2 regions of the Enterococcus wangshanyuanii genome follow, and region 2 is predicted to be linked to the other one. Evidence: predicted binding sites of a transcription regulator. Region 2 holds the regulator's gene; the other holds the start of a gene.
The links. The regulator HrcA, encoded in region 2, represses chaperone genes, less so after heat shock. The targets are predictions, from matches to a motif close to TTAGCACTCNNNNNNNNNGAGTGCTAA.
Positions count from the first base shown of each region.

Region 1: clpP (ATP-dependent Clp endopeptidase proteolytic subunit ClpP) is a predicted target of HrcA. The motif match lies at 3,921-3,947, and genes of this name have one in related genera.

Region 1 covers NZ_CP021874.1:51,361-59,557, forward strand. The annotation lists gene rapZ (RNase adapter RapZ) at 1-452, shown strand, start outside; gene CC204_RS00245 (gluconeogenesis factor YvcK family protein) at 449-1,447, shown strand; gene whiA (DNA-binding protein WhiA) at 1,475-2,410, shown strand; gene CC204_RS00255 (hypothetical protein) at 2,456-2,641, shown strand; gene CC204_RS00260 (DsbA family protein) at 2,658-3,179, opposite strand; gene clpP (ATP-dependent Clp endopeptidase proteolytic subunit ClpP) at 3,289-3,882, opposite strand; gene CC204_RS00270 (TM2 domain-containing protein) at 4,063-4,296, opposite strand; gene CC204_RS00275 (hypothetical protein) at 4,489-5,004, shown strand; gene ilvD (dihydroxy-acid dehydratase) at 5,419-7,110, shown strand; gene ilvB (biosynthetic-type acetolactate synthase large subunit) at 7,124-8,197, shown strand, end outside.
Region 2 covers NZ_CP021874.1:1,085,050-1,093,246, forward strand. The annotation lists gene CC204_RS05235 (1-propanol dehydrogenase PduQ) at 1-327, opposite strand, end outside; adenosylcobalamin (AdoCbl) riboswitch at 550-692, opposite strand; gene CC204_RS05240 (helix-turn-helix transcriptional regulator) at 817-1,752, shown strand; gene dnaJ (molecular chaperone DnaJ) at 1,799-2,959, opposite strand; gene dnaK (molecular chaperone DnaK) at 3,157-4,986, opposite strand; gene grpE (nucleotide exchange factor GrpE) at 5,054-5,623, opposite strand; gene hrcA (heat-inducible transcriptional repressor HrcA) at 5,660-6,703, opposite strand; gene hemW (radical SAM family heme chaperone HemW) at 6,903-8,066, opposite strand; gene CC204_RS05270 (glycerophosphodiester phosphodiesterase family protein) at 8,123-8,197, opposite strand, start outside.

The DNA.
Region 1 (8,197 bases), 1.0 Mb from region 2:
TTTCGCCAAGACAATTAAGAGAGCGAATCAATGAAGAATTTAAGACACGAGATACACATGGTTTTCGTGTGGAGATGGTATCGTTTGGGTTTAAATATGGTCTGCCGATCGATGCTGATATTGTAATGGATGTTCGCTTTTTGCCAAATCCTCACTATATACCAGAGTTGAGACCACTGACTGGGCAAGATAAATCTGTTTACGACTATGTCATGAGTTTTCCAGAGACAGAGGAATTTTATACTCGCTTCATCGATCTATTGAAACACGTGATGCCTGGCTATGAAAAAGAAGGTAAATCAAGTATCACTATCGCAATCGGCTGTACTGGCGGACAACATCGTTCAGTTGCTTTGACTGAAAGAGTTGGTGATGAGCTTGGTAAGGAGTATCATGTGAACATCACGCATCGTGATAAAGGAAAACGGAAAGAGACGGTGAATCGCTCATGAAAATGAAAACGTACCGGATCAGAAAGCCTAAGATCGTTGTTGTCGGTGGTGGTACTGGGCTGCCTGTTATTTTAAAAAGCTTGAGAAATCAAAGCGCGGATATCACTGCTGTTGTAACAGTTGCTGATGATGGAGGCAGTAGTGGTGAAATTCGTGAATCAATGAATTTGACTCCACCCGGTGATTTGCGTAATGTGTTGGTTGCTTTATCAGATATGCCGCAATTGTATGAAGATATCTTTCAGTATCGTTTTGATAAATCAGATAAATATTTTGCAAATCATGCCATCGGTAATTTGATTATTGCTGCCGTTTCTGAAATGCGTGGCAGTACGTATGAAGCGATTCAATTGTTGTCAAAAATGATGCATGTGGATGGACATATTTTTCCTTCGTCAGAAAGACCATTGACCTTACATGCTGTTTTCAAAGATGGAACAGTAGCAGTTGGTGAGTCGAACATTGCCGTCGATCGAAAAACGATCGATTATGTTTTTGTGACCAATACAAATGACGATGAACAGCCGAAAGCCGCTCGAAAAGTAGTGAAAGCGATCGAAGAAGCAGACATGATCGTTTTAGGTCCTGGAAGTCTATTTACGAGTATTTTGCCTAATCTGGTGATCAGTGAAATTGGAGATGCGATTATCAACGCAGAAGGAGAAGTCGTTTACATTTGCAATATCATGACACAAAAAGGTGAAACAGAGCACTTTACGGATGCAGACCATATTTGTGTATTACACGATCATCTCAAAAGTAAGTTTATTGACACTGTTTTAGTCAATACAGAAAAAGTACCAGATGGGTATATGGATCCGGAAGTTTACGATGAGTATCTTGTTCAAGTCGAACATGACTTTCAAAAATTAAGATCAGAAGGCTGCCGAGTGATTTCAACTGACTTTTTGAAGTTAAGGGATGGCGGCGTTTTCCATGATGGAGATAAGGTAGTCGACGAATTGTTCCGTATCGTTTTCGGAGCAAGGTATTAAAAGGTAAAAAGAGAGGGGGAAAGAAAAATGTCTTTTGCCTCAGATGTAAAAAAGGAACTAACGACTTTAGAGGTTCATCGAGAACATGCTAGAGCAGAACTTGCCGCATTGATTCGGATGAATGGATCATTAAGCATCGTGAATCAACAATTTGTCTTAAATGTTCAGACAGAAAATGCTGCGATCGCAAGACGTATTTATTCTCTTTTAAAGGATCATTATGATGTTCGATCGGAATTGCTTGTTCGGAAAAAAATGAAATTAAAGAAAAATAATGTCTATATTGTTCGTTTAAAACAGGGAACTAAAGATGTTCTAGCCGACTTAGATATTTTGGATGGAATGATGTTTAATACGCATGTATCAGATGAGATCATGGGAAATGCTCAAAAGATGAGATCCTATTTGCGTGGCGCCTTCATGGCTTCAGGCTCAGTCAATAATCCTGAAACGAGTCGTTATCATTTGGAAATATTTTCTATTTATGAAGAACATAATGAAGATATTTGTCAGATGTTGAATTATTATGATTTGAATGCACGAACATTAGAAAGAAGAAACGGTTATATTTCTTATTTAAAAGGGGCAGAGCGGATCGCTGATTTTTTAACATTGATCGGTGCGACGAATTCGATGTTAAAATTTGAAGACGTCCGAATTGTACGAGATATGCGCAATTCTGTTAATCGTTTGGTCAATTGCGAAACAGCGAACTTAAATAAAACGATCGACGCCGCATCAAAACAAATTGAGAATATCCAGTATATTGAAAGCGTCGTAGGGTTGACCGCTTTACCGGAAAAATTGCAGGAGATTGCTGAATTACGTTTAGAATATCCAGAAGTCAGTCTGAAAGAACTCGGTGAAATGATTCCTTCCGGAGCCATTTCAAAGTCTGGAATCAATCATCGAATCAGAAAAATCAATGAATTTGCTGAAAAGCTTAGAGAAAAAAGTGCATAACTACAAAGTTCCTTGTTCTAAAAAAATAGAAATCAGGTGAATGTGATGGGTGTTGAGGACAAAGATTTTATTATGCGGCAAATCAAACAATTAGGTGAAGGTTTAGGAGAGTTTTTGGGCAAAGAAGACGTAGATAAAATCTTGAATTTTAGTGAAGATGCTCAAAAAGAGACCGAAGATTCACTCACTGAGAAGGAAGCGAAGAACAAAAAAGAGACAAAGCCAAAATAGCTTTGTCTTTTTTTTGTTAATTGCCTTCAATATAGCGGATCAGTTCTTCTTTCGTAACAGATTCATCAAAGATATGTTCACCAATAACGATTGTTGGAACAAATTTGATATTAGCTGCATTTGCTTCAGCGATCACAGCATCGATCATCTCAGGGTTTTTCTTTTCAGCTAGCTGCAGATTATCTTGTGCAAAGACCGCAACATCGGCTAAAGAAAGATGACCCCATTGATCTTGAGTGTCATACATTTGTTTTAAGCTAAGTAATCCTTTTTCAGGCATAGTATAGTCAATATGATGATGCATCACATTTCCAGGCTGTAAGGTTTCTTTCTCTTTATCGAACAGCTTGATAATACGCTGAACTTTCCCTTCTTTGACGTAACCTTCCAATAGCTCAAAAGACTCTTCAAACCATTTTTTACAGTAAGGACAACGCACGTTCATAAATTCGACCATTTTTACGGGAGCGGTCTCTTTCCCGATAACTAAACCATTTTCCGTGGTAACTTTTGTTGCATCAATAATTGAAATATCCATTTTTATACATCCCTTCATTTCTTTACTTCTAGTGTAGCGCTTTTCAGTCAGAGTTTAAATAAAAATGCCCAAAATTCTGAAAAGAATTTTGGGCATGGGAATCAAATTTTTAGCTTAATGCACTACTATTTTCCATTACTTCATCGATCAAGCCATATTCTTTTGCTTGTTGAGCGGTCATAAAATTATCACGGTCTGTATCGCGTTCGATGACTTCTAAAGGTTGACCAGTACGTTCAGCCAAGATTTTGTTCAAACGATCGCGAGTGTCTAAGATGTGTTTTGCAGCGATTTCGATTTCTGTTGCTTGTCCTTGTGCTCCACCAAGCGGTTGATGAATCATGATTTCAGCGTTAGGTAAGGCAAAACGTTTGCCTTTTTGTCCAGCAGTTAGCAGGAAGCTGCCCATAGATGCAGCCATTCCAAGAACGATCGTTTGGACATCAGCTTTAACAAAATTCATGGTATCAAAAATTGCTAAGCCAGCTGAAACACTTCCTCCAGGAGAATTGATGTAAATGTAAATATCTTTTTCAGAGTCTTGCGCATCCAAAAATAATAATTGAGCAATAACTGAGTTGGCTACATTATCATCGATCGGACCACTTAACATGATGATTCTATCTTTTAATAATCGTGAATAAATATCATAAGCTCTTTCTCCACGAGATGACTGTTCAATGACTGTTGGTATTAAGTTCATAGTATATTCCTCCTATATAAAAAGCTCTTCAAATCATTTTATCACAAAGCATACTTGAATGCTTAAAAAAAGTATACTTTATTGGTCAAAAAAGGTCAACTTAAACGAACCAAAAAAATAGAAGGTAGAAACGTTGAGTCAGGTTTCTGCCTTCTACTGTTATTATTCTCAAAATAAATATTATGAAGTGACAACAATGTTGCCGTTTTGGTCTGCAGGCTTCAATAGAGTCATGATTGCAGTGAAGAAAGCAATAAGAGCTGGAATACCAGTCCAACTGAAAACAAGATACATGATGCCTTTTCCAGAAAAACCAGAGTAGAATTTATGAGCATCGATCCAGCCTAAGAAAAATGCTAATATGAAATAAATCCATTTATTGACTACTCTACCTTGTTGTACATAACCGCCCACTGATTGAGTATTATTGTTTTCATTGACAATATTGATGTTGATTTTGTCTTGCAGATTTTCTGTATTCGTTTCAAAAAGAATTGTAAAAATTTAAGTAAATGACTCCTTTTCATTTTTTTGTTCTATGTTTTTACGCTTGTGAAAGAGTATGTTATACTAAAAAAGCAAGTAAAGAAGAGTGAGGGGATTCGGATGGTTGTTTTTATCGCAGGCATAACAGGCGTATTAGTTGGCGCAGTGATCGTGTCGATCAGCGTTGCTTTACGAGTGACGTTTGAGGAACGAAAAGCAGCACGTTATCGTGAGCTGGAACATTTCGTCAAAGAAATCGAAACATTGAATCTTTTGAACAAAAAAATCAATGAAATTTTGCAAAAGAGAGACATATATGTTGATAAATCGGTCAATTTTATTTCCATGGATGATTGCTACATCAGTATTGACGATTTTATTTATTTAGAATCTTTTTCTGCTCAAAACAATTTCTATCTTCCTACGTATTTAGTCGAAGAATTTTTTAAGAAGATTGCGCACAGAAAAGTTATTCTGACACCTGATGAGGTGATTTCAATGGGCGGCAGCACGTATAAAGGTGGGAAGCTTATTTTAGAAACATTCTCTGAAGAGCTGATGACGATCATTGAAGATAAAAAAAGACAGATGAGACGTTTGTCGCACAAACCGCTGTATTATTTCCAAAAGAGCTAAAAAGCCCGTACCTTAAGTGAAAGGTACGGATTTTTTTATTTATAAAACATAAAGTCGGAAAACAGTAACAAACATTTTTGGAATTTTCTGACTTTTTTCACTATTTTTTATTGACAATCTCATTTATTAGGTTTATAGTTAACAAAAGCTTGTATTTATCACATTGAATTTTAATCTTTATAGATTTTAAACGAGGAGACCATTGCCATGAAAAAAACAAACAACAACCACGTATTAGTCATTATTTTATCGTGAAGGACTTAGAACACTGAGAAATTTTGCAGATGTTTGAGTCCTGTTTGTCTTTGGTAGATGGGATTCTTACTAAGACATCCCATTCATTATGATTGGGATGTTTTTTTGGTAGGAAGTATTGTAAAGACGATAACTGAATTGAATTGGAGTGGATGAACAATGCGTAGTGATCAAATAAAAAAAGGAATCGAAGCAGCACCAGCTAGAAGTTTGCTGTATGCAACAGGTCAGGTAAAAAATGCTAGAGATATGGAGAAACCATTTATTGCAATTTGTAATTCGTATATTGATATAGTACCTGGGCATGTTCATCTAAGAGAATTAGCAGATGTTGCCAAAGAAGCGATTCGTGAAGCAGGAGGGATTCCCTTTGAGTTCAACACGATCGGGGTTGATGATGGAATTGCGATGGGCCATATTGGTATGCGCTATTCGTTACCAAGTAGGGAGATCATTGCTGATGCAGCGGAGACAGTGATCAATGCCCATTGGTTTGACGGTGTTTTCTATATTCCTAATTGCGACAAGATCACGCCGGGCATGTTGATGGCTAGTGTTCGAACGAATGTCCCAGCGATTTTTTGCTCCGGCGGTCCTATGAAAGCTGGTGTTGATCCTAGAGGACATACGACAACCTTATCTTCAATGTTTGAAGCAGTCGGTACTTTCAAAGAAGGAAAAATGACTGCAGAAGAATTTAAATTTATGGAAGAAAATGCATGCCCGACTTGTGGGTCATGTGCTGGAATGTTTACAGCAAATTCAATGAACTGCTTGATGGAAGTCCTAGGATTAGCACTTCCAGGGAACGGGACGATTTTAGCAGTTTCTGACGAACGAAGAGAATTGGTTAGAAAATCAGCCTTTCATCTGATGGATTTGGTCAAAAAGCAAATCAAACCAAGAGATATCGTGACTAAAGAAGCAATCGATGATGCATTTGCTTTAGATATGGCGATGGGTGGATCAACGAATACCGTGCTGCATACATTAGCGATCGCAAATGAAGCAGAAATTGATTACAACTTAGAAGAAGTCAACGAAATCGCCAAACGAGTTCCGTATCTTTCAAAAATTGCTCCTTCTTCTGCTTATTCCATGCACGATGTACATGAAGCTGGAGGAGTACCAGCGATCATGAAAGAACTAGTTGATTTAGGCAATGCAATTCATCCAGATAGAATCACGGTAACAGGAAAAACGATCAGAGAAAATGTTCAAGATGCAGTGATCAAGAATGAAGAAGTCATCCATCCTAAAGAAAATCCATATAGCCCAGTCGGTGGGTTATCGATCCTTTACGGAAATATCGCACCGAAAGGCAGTGTCATCAAAGTTGGCGGAGTTGATCCATCGATCAAGAAATTTGTTGGTAAAGCGATCTGTTTCAGCTCTCATGATGAAGCGGTTGAAGCAATCGATAATCATACAGTGAAAAAAGGCCATGTGGTCGTTATTCGCTATGAAGGACCCAAAGGTGGACCGGGAATGCCGGAGATGTTAGCGCCAACTTCAAGTATTGTTGGACGAGGCTTAGGCAAAGATGTTGCGCTGATCACCGATGGTCGATTCTCAGGTGCTACACGAGGGATTGCTGTAGGACACATCTCCCCTGAAGCAGCAGCAGGCGGACCGATTGCTTTGATCGAAGATGGGGATGAAATTGAGATAGATTTGACCAACCGAACACTGGAACTGCATGTTTCCGATGAAGAAATGGCTAGGCGGAACGATCATTTGCCGAAATTTAAAGCGAAAGTAAAAACAGGATACTTAGCTCGCTATACGGCATTAGTCACTTCAGCTCATACAGGAGGCATCATGCAGATTCCAGAAGATTTGCTAGACTAGAGGAGGGACGTTCATGGCAGAACAACAGAAAAAAATGAAAAGCGGCTCAAAGATTTTGATCGATGCGTTGTTGAAGCAAAAGGTAGAAATGATTTTTGGTTATCCGGGTGGTGCTGTTCTTCCTCTATATGATGCTTTATATGATGGGGATATTCCTCATATTTTGACAAGACATGAGCAAGGGGCAGTTCATGCAGCAGAAGGCTATGCAAAAGCAACAGGCAAACCAGGAGTGGTTGTAGTGACAAGCGGACCTGGGGCAACGAATGCGATTACGGGGATCGCGGATGCAATGAGTGACTCGATCCCAATGGTCGTTTTTACCGGACAGGTGATCACTGATGGTATTGGCAAGGATGCGTTTCAAGAAGCAGATGTCATTGGTTTAACGATGCCGATCACGAAAAACAATTATCAAGTTCGTGATACAAAAGAACTTCCAAGAATCATTGAAGAAGCTTTTCACATTGCAACCACAGGTAGAAAAGGCCCAGTTGTGATCGATTTACCAAAAGATATGACTGTAATGGAGGCGGAAGCCGATATTGATGTCAAACTTCACTTACCAAGCTATCAGCCAACGGTCAAGCCAAATAAACTACAAGTGAAGAAATTAATGGAAGCATTAGCTGTTGCTAAAAAGCCTTTAGTACTTGTAGGAGCAGGTGTTCTGCATGCAGATGCTGGAAAAGAGTTGGTTGAATTCATCACTAAGTATCAGTTGCCAGCGTTGAGTTCTTTACTTGGATTAGGAGCGATTCCGACGGAGCAAGAGTTGTTCTTAGGAATGGGTGGGATGCATGGCTCTTTTGCAGCAAATATGGCCTTAACTGATTGTGATTTATTGATTAACATTGGGTCACGTTTTGATGACCGATTAGCAAGTGCACCGAAAGAATTCGCTTCAAATGCAATAATTGCACATGTAGATATCGATCCAGCTGAAATAGGAAAAATCATTGATACACAAATTCCGATCGTGGCTGATGCTAAAGAAACCTTGAAGGAGATGTTAAAGATCGATGTAGCATGTGTCGGTTGGAATGATTGGAACAAACTGAATCTTTCAAGAAAAAAATTGCATCCA
Region 2 (8,197 bases):
TTTCTCAAGCTTCTGACTAAAAAATTTCATCGCTTTGGCTGCATCGATCGGTGAACCGCCGCCTACTGCGATTAAAAGTGTTGGGGCAAATTCTGTTAAAGAATCGATCCCCAAAATAACATTTTCAATCGGTGGATCAGGAATCACGTTACTGAAAATTTTTAGCTGATTACTCGGCTGAAAATGCCTTGTGATCTGTTCTATCTTATTTGATTGAACCATAAAGGGATCTGTAACAATGAAAATTCGTTGATTTTCATGAGTGCTTAGCCCCTTTAAAACATCGGCTCCAATATGAAGCGTGGTGGGAAAAGTAATTGTTTCCAATGGTCTGCTCCTTTCATTTCTTCAAAAAAAGCCGCAAAAAAGACAAGGACATCTTTTTCACGGCTTCGTTGCTCGCTAAAAACACTACTGCGTGTTTTTTTGTATTTAATTCGGGATTTTGGACACAAAAAATAGGCCTCAACCGTTGCGGTGTACTTCGTCGTACATCTCTCACATTTTTGTTTGTTCTTTTCATCAACATATAATTAAAAAGAACTGTCCATGTGCCCTATTGTCTTGCCTCGAAACAATAGTACGGGGTATTGAAACAGAAAGACCTGACTTATAGCATTGCTGCTCATTACAGTGGCGGGACCGTATTGGAATCTAACCAAACTTCCATCTAAATCAATACTTATTCAATTTCTACACTTGTATGATAGCACACTCAAAAAAAAGAAACAAGTTTTTTTCAAGGAAATTTTTCTCCCTAAAGTCGATCATTTTTCGCTATAATGGAGATATCTCAACTAGAAAGCAGTGAAGTTAGTGAAAACAGAACGTTTACTCGGAATCATCATGATTCTTTTAGATAGAAAACAAATCAGCGCAGCGAAGCTGGCAGAAATTTTTGAAGTCTCTGTACGAACGATCTACCGTGATATCACTTCGTTAAGTGAAGCTGGTGTCCCTGTTACTGCTTTACCGGGTGTAAATGGCGGCATCCAGATCATGGATCACTATAAAATCGATAAGCATTTTTTCACTTCAACTGATATCACCTCATTATTGATTGCGTTAGAAAGTTTGTCCAGTAATGTTTCAGCGGTACAGGCAAACCAGACAGTAGAAAAAATCAAAACCTTAGTACCTGCCCATCTTTCAGAAGAAATCAAGCTGAAATCTCACCAAATCGCGATTGATTTAACCCCTTGGACAAGGAATCAAACCTTGCAGCCTTTTTTGGAAACCATTAAATCGGGAATAGAAAAACAGCAACTGCTGCGATTTGATTATTCAGATAATCAAGGAAAAAAGACCTTGCGTACAGTAGAGCCTTATCGTCTTGTATTAAAAGAAATCAGTTGGTATTTGCAGGCCTTTTGTTTAGAAAGAGAAGACTTTAGAACCTTTAAACTCTCTCGAATCAGCCATCTGGATTTACTAGCAAAAGACTTTACACCTCGCGAATTTCATCCTACTCCTTTAGGAAAAGAACCATTTTACGGAAAAAAATGGACGACAGTTACCTTAAAAGTGACTCATAGAGTAAGGGATCAGCTAATCGATAAATTCGGTCAATTAGACTTCATTGAAACGCAGGACGATGATAAAACAATAGTGTCATTTCCGTTTATGGAGGATGATTTTGGTTATCATTTATTGATGGGCTTCGGCAACCAGTGTGAGTGTCTTGAACCGAATCATGTTCGTGATGAACTAAAGCGTCGCTTTGAAGAACTACTTCATATTTACCAAAACTAAAAAACTCAGCTGATATGAAAGATGATCATACCAGCTGAGACTTTTTTTATTTTTTCTTTTTGCTGCCGAAAGCATCCTTCATTTTATCGAAGAAGCCTTCATCTTGTTGTTCCTCTACTGTTTGGCCACCTGCTTTTGCAAAGGTACGCAACGCTTCTTTTTGTTCATCGTTTAAGTTTTTCGGTGTGATGATCTTCACTTTGACATGTTGATCGCCGTTTGCTCCGCCACGTAAACGCGGCGCGCCTTTCCCTCTTAAACGGAAGTTTGTTTCTGTTTGAGTTCCTGCTGGGATTTTTAATTTAACATCCCCATGAACTGTTGGTACTTTCACTTCGTCCCCAAGTGCTGCCTGCACAAAGCTCAATGGCAAATCATAGTAAATCTCAGACCCTTCACGATCGAAAATATTGCTATCTTCCACACTAAAGACAACATACAAATCACCATAAGGTCCGCCATTCATGCCGGCTTCCCCTTGATTTGCTAAACGCATTTGTTGTCCGTCTTCTACACCTGCTGGTACATTGACTTTGACTTTATGCGCTTTTTTCTCATGTCCTGTACCATGACAAGTTGGACATGGGTCTTTGATTTCTTTTCCTGTACCACGGCAGACATCACAGGTTTGACGACTCATTACGCGGCCAAGTGGTGTTTGACGTTCCACATTGATCGAACCTGAACCATGACACTTGTGACAGGTTTCTGGATGTGTGCCTGGTTTAGCACCGTTTCCGCCACAGGTACTACAATTGTCTTCACGATTGTATTTGATTTCTTTTTCGACACCGAAAATCGCTTCTTCAAATTTAAGTGTGACTGTATATTGAAGATCGGCGCCTTGTCTTGGTGCAGTCGGATCGACTGTGCGTGAACCACCGCCAAAGAAGGAATCAAAAATATCTTCGAACCCACCAAAGCCACTGCTGCTGAATCCGCCACCGCCAAAGCCGCCGAAACCACCGCCGCCGCCATAATTAGGGTCTGTTCCCGCATGACCGTATTGATCATAGGCTGCTTTTTTCTGTGGATCACTTAAGATTTCATAAGCCTCAGAAACTTCCTTGAACTTTTCTTCTGCATCTGCTTCTTTGTTGATATCTGGGTGGTATTGTTTTGAAAGCTTACGATATGCTTTTTTTATTTCATCATCTGAAGCGCCTTTAGACAGACCTAGCACTTCATAATAATCTCTTTTAGCCATTAGTTCCCCTCCAACTATTATTCCATCTATAAAAGGATCGACATCTGTTTATTTCGATAAAAACATCGTTGTAATCATACCATAAATTAAGTAAAAGCAAAATAGCTTCCCTTAATTTGTGCGCCTTTTCCCTTATAAATAAAGATAGGCAAAGACCAAAGCGATGACTTTGGTCTTTGCCAGCTTGTTAACGATGATTATTTATCGTCGCCTTCTACTTCTTCAAAGTCAGCATCTACAACATCATCTGCTCCACCTTGTGCAGCTTCAGGATTTTCTTGCGCTTGTTGTTGCGCTGCTTGTTCATATAATTTAACTGTTAAATTTTGTACGATTTCGTTCAATGAATCACGTTTTGCTTTCATTTGTTCGATATCGTTCGCTTCAACAGCTGCTTTTAATTCATCACGAGCATCTTCTGCTTTTTTGACTTCATCTGCATCGACTTTGCCTTCTAATTCTTTCAACGTTTTATCAACAGTGAATAATAAAGCATCCACGTCGTTACGTAAATCAACTTCTTCTTTACGCGCTTTATCTGCTTCTGCATTAGATTCAGCGTCTTTAACCATACGTTCAATTTCTTCATCTGATAAACCAGAAGATGATTTGATTGTGATCGTTTGCTCTTTTTGTGTTCCTAAATCTTTGGCACGTACGTTTACGATACCGTTTTTATCGATATCGAAGCTTACTTCGATTTGAGGCACACCACGAGGAGCAGCTGGAATATCTGTCAATTGGAAACGACCTAATGTTTTATTGTCTGCTGACATTGGGCGTTCACCTTGTAATACATGGATATCTACGGCTGGTTGGTTGTCTGCTGCTGTAGAGAAGACTTGTGATTTACTTGTTGGGATCGTTGTATTACGATCGATCAATTTAGTAAATACGCCACCCATCGTTTCGATACCTAATGACAATGGTGTAACGTCTAGTAAAACAACGTCTTTCACATCACCAGTGATAACCCCACCTTGAATAGCAGCACCCATTGCTACTACTTCATCTGGGTTTACTGATTTATTTGGTTCTTTATTTGTTTCTTTACGAACAGCTTCAACAACTGCCGGAATACGTGTAGATCCACCAACTAAGATAACTTCATCGATTTCCGAAGGATTCAAGCCAGCATCTTTCAACGCTTGACGGACTGGTGTTTTTGTACGTTCTACTAAATCACTTGTCAATTCATCGAATTTCGCACGAGTCAAGTTCATTTCTAAGTGCAATGGGCCAGCGTCTCCTGCTGTGATAAATGGTAAGCTGATTTGAGTTGATGTCACACCTGATAAATCTTTTTTCGCTTTTTCAGCAGCATCTTTCAAACGTTGAACGGCCATTTTATCTTGAGATAAGTCAATACCGTTTTCTTTTTTGAATTCTGCTACCATGTGATCGATGATCTTGTTATCAAAGTCATCTCCACCTAATTCGTTATCCCCTGCTGTAGATAACACATCAAAGACACCGTCACCTAATTCAAGGATCGATACGTCAAAAGTACCACCACCAAGGTCAAATACTAAAACTTTTTCGTCTTTATCTGTTTTATCTAAACCATACGCTAATGCTGCTGCTGTTGGTTCGTTAACGATACGTTCAACTTCTAAACCAGCGATTTTACCAGCATCTTTTGTTGCTTGACGTTGAGCATCATTGAAGTAAGCTGGCACAGTGATTACCGCTTTATCCACTTTTTCACCAAGGTATTCTTCTGCAAAGCCTTTTAAGTATTGTAAAATCATCGCTGAAATTTCTTGTGGTGTATAAGATTTACCATCTGCTTCAACTTTGAAACCTGCTTCGCCCATATGACGTTTGATTGATGAAATTGTATGTGGGTTTGTAACTGCTTGACGTTTTGCTACTTCACCTACTTGGATTTCACCGTTTTTAAATGACACAACGGAAGGGGTTGTACGGTTTCCTTCTGGATTAGCGATGATTTTTGCTTCGCCGCCTTCTAACACTGCAACTGCTGAGTTTGTTGTTCCTAAGTCAATACCAATAATTTTACTCATAATTAATGATCTCCTATCTTCTGTTTAATTTTTTTCAATTTATATCATACAAGTTTTCGTTTTGCTGCTACTGTGCAACAACAACCATACTTGCGCGTAAAACACGATCATGTAGCTTGTAGCCTTTTTGTAAGACTTCAACGATTGTATCTGCTGGTGTGTCATCCGTAGCAGGAATCGTTTGAACCGCTTGATGTAAATTAGGATCGAAAGGCTCTCCCATTGCCGGGATTTCTTCAATCCCTTCTTCTTTCAACGCTGCTTGAACGCTCTCTAAAACCATCGCAATGCCTTTTTTCAAGCTGGCTCCTTGTTCATCATCGACTTCGATAGCCATTGCTCGTTCTAGATTATCGATCGAAGGCAATAATTTTTTACCTAAATCCTGTGAACGGTAGCGAACTAATAATTCACGTTCGTTTTTGAAACGATTGCTCATATTTGCGATTTCAGCACGAGCTCTTAAAAATTTGTCTTCCATTTCAGATAATTCATCTTGAGCTGTTTCAAGTTCTGATTTTTCAACAGTTGTCTCAGATGCTTCAGAGACGACTGATTCATCGACTGAGTTCGTCTGTTCTTCTTGTAATTCTTCGTTTGTTTCTTCTTTACTCACTCTGGCAACTTCCCTTCTCATTTCCGTAGAATCAAATTCTATATTTTTACTCGTTGCTTACTCGCCAAGAAAACGATAATACGCTCCAAGTTTTGACGCTAATTCATTGCGAAATACATCCACTAGGCCAAACATTTTGGAGTAAGGCATACTAGTTGGCCCTAATAGTGCAATCGTTCCTTTACCATGCCCTGCTACTTCATACGTGGCAGTGATCATACTCATATTGTCTAATAAATCATTGCCAATTTCTGAACCGATTCGAATCGCGATCTGTGCATCTGTCTTTTCATTTGTCGTTAATAAATGTGTGATCGCATCTGTATTCTGCATAAATGAGTAAACAGATTTTAATTGATCCAGATTATTTTGAACCCCAAAATTAAATAAATTCATGCGGCCGCTGACAAAGACTTTTTCTTCAAAAGCATGTCCCAGCATAGCATCAAATAAATTCATCATTCCTTCTGGTGTTTGGAAATAACGATGCAGGATCATTGGAATCTCTGTTCGCAGACGATGATAGACGGTCAAAAGTGGTTGGCCCACTAATTTATCATTGATGATCTGTGTCATCTTTTCCAAGTCTTGACTGGAAACTGACGCTGGCACTGCAAAGACTTGACTTTCAACATTTCCTTTATCCGTGACGATGATCGCAATGATTTGCCGTTCGTTCAAAGGAACGATCCGAAAACCGGTCAAACGCCGTTCTTTCATTTCAGGACCTAAAGAAAATGCTGTGTAACTGGTCAACTCAGAAAGAATCTCAGCTGATTGTTCAATGATATCATTGATTTCATGAAACTCTTTGCCAAATGAATGACGGATCGTTTGTAATTCATCGTGTTCGATTTCTGTTGGACGCAATAAATGATCAACGTAATAGCGATAACCATCCATTGAAGGAACTCTCCCCGAAGAAGAATGCGTCTTTGCTAACAACCCAAGCTCTTCTAAAGCTTTCATATCATTACGAATGGTTGCTGAACTAGACTGGATCCCTTCTTCCATCAATTTCTTCGATCCAACTGGCATTCCTGTACTTGTGTATTCCTGGATGATAAGTCGCAAAATATTCTTTTGTCTGTCGGTTATCATAGTTACCACCCTTCATTAGCACTCATGTTATTCAAGTGCTAATACAAGTATTAATATAGCAAGTTCTCCTTGAATTGTCAAGAGAAAAACATAATTTTTTAGCACTCTCTATCAAAGAGTGCTAATTGTAAAACAATCAAAAAGCATAGGCGCTTTTATATGTAAAAAGTTCCTATGCTTGCTTCTTTTCTTTTACTTATTATTTATCGATCAAAAATGCTTCAAATACATCATTTCCAACAAACAATCCTTGTTCTGTAAGCTGAAGGTAACCAGCTCGATCTATAAGCAAGCCACGCTGGACTAAGCTTAAAATCGTTTCACCATACACCTGCTCGATTGGTACACTAAATTTATCTTCAAATTGCTGCTTAGATACCCCTTTTTTCTTACGTAAGCCTAAGAACAGCTGCTCTTCCATTTGATTATGAATCGTTAGGTTTTCCGTTTCTACGACTGGTAATCGATCGTTGCGCAAAGGGTCCAGGTAATGCTGGATCGGTCCGTGATTACGGTAACGGGTATAGCCTAAATAGCCGCTCGCGCCTGCACCGAAGCCGTAATAATGTTCATTGTTCCAGTAAACTAAATTATGCTGACTTTCTTTGCCTGCTAAAGCGAAATTGCTCACTTCATATTGATGCCGTCCGCCTTTTTCCATCGCGATGATCGTTTCTTCAAACATCTGCGCCTCAACTTCTTGATCGGGCAATTGAAGACGACCTTGTCTCACCCAGTTCATAAACATTGTTTTATTTTCCAGTATTAGTGAATACAAAGAATAATGTGGTAAATCAAGCTCGATCGCACGTTTTAGTGTATCTCTAAACCCTTCTAACGTTTGCCCCGGCAACGCATAAATCAAATCGATACTTACGTTGGAGAAATTTTCCTTTTCAAGGAACTTCATTGTGTCATAAACATCCTCTGCTGTATGCTTACGGCCAATTTTTTTCAGCAACTGATTATCGAAGGTTTGAACCCCCATCGACAAGCGATTGACCCCATATTCTTTCATTACATGAAGCTTTTCCTGCGTCAAATCGCCTGGATTGGCTTCTACAGTAAATTCATTTTTAGCGTTGAACGGCAATAGTTTACGAACTCCCTCTAGTAAAACGGCAAGCTGTTTAGCAGATAGAGAAGTCGGCGTACCTCCGCCAATATAGATTGTTTCCATTTCTCGGCTGGGAAACTGTTTTTTTGACAGTTGAATTTCTTTCAATAGTGCTTGGATATATTCATCGACCGGCTGGCCTTCTAAAAAGACTTTATTGAAATCACAGTAGTAGCAAATGTGTTCACAAAACGGGATATGGATATAGGCTGAAATTTTATTTTTTACGTTGTCTATTTCGCTCATTACTATCAATTCCTTTAAAATCAAAATCTAGCGATTTCGTTTAGTTTTTCTATCGATCAATCATAATCTGTGGTCAGATTATTGATCCCCAATGCTTCCATCTTCTTAAATTCACTTTGAGGAACTCCCCA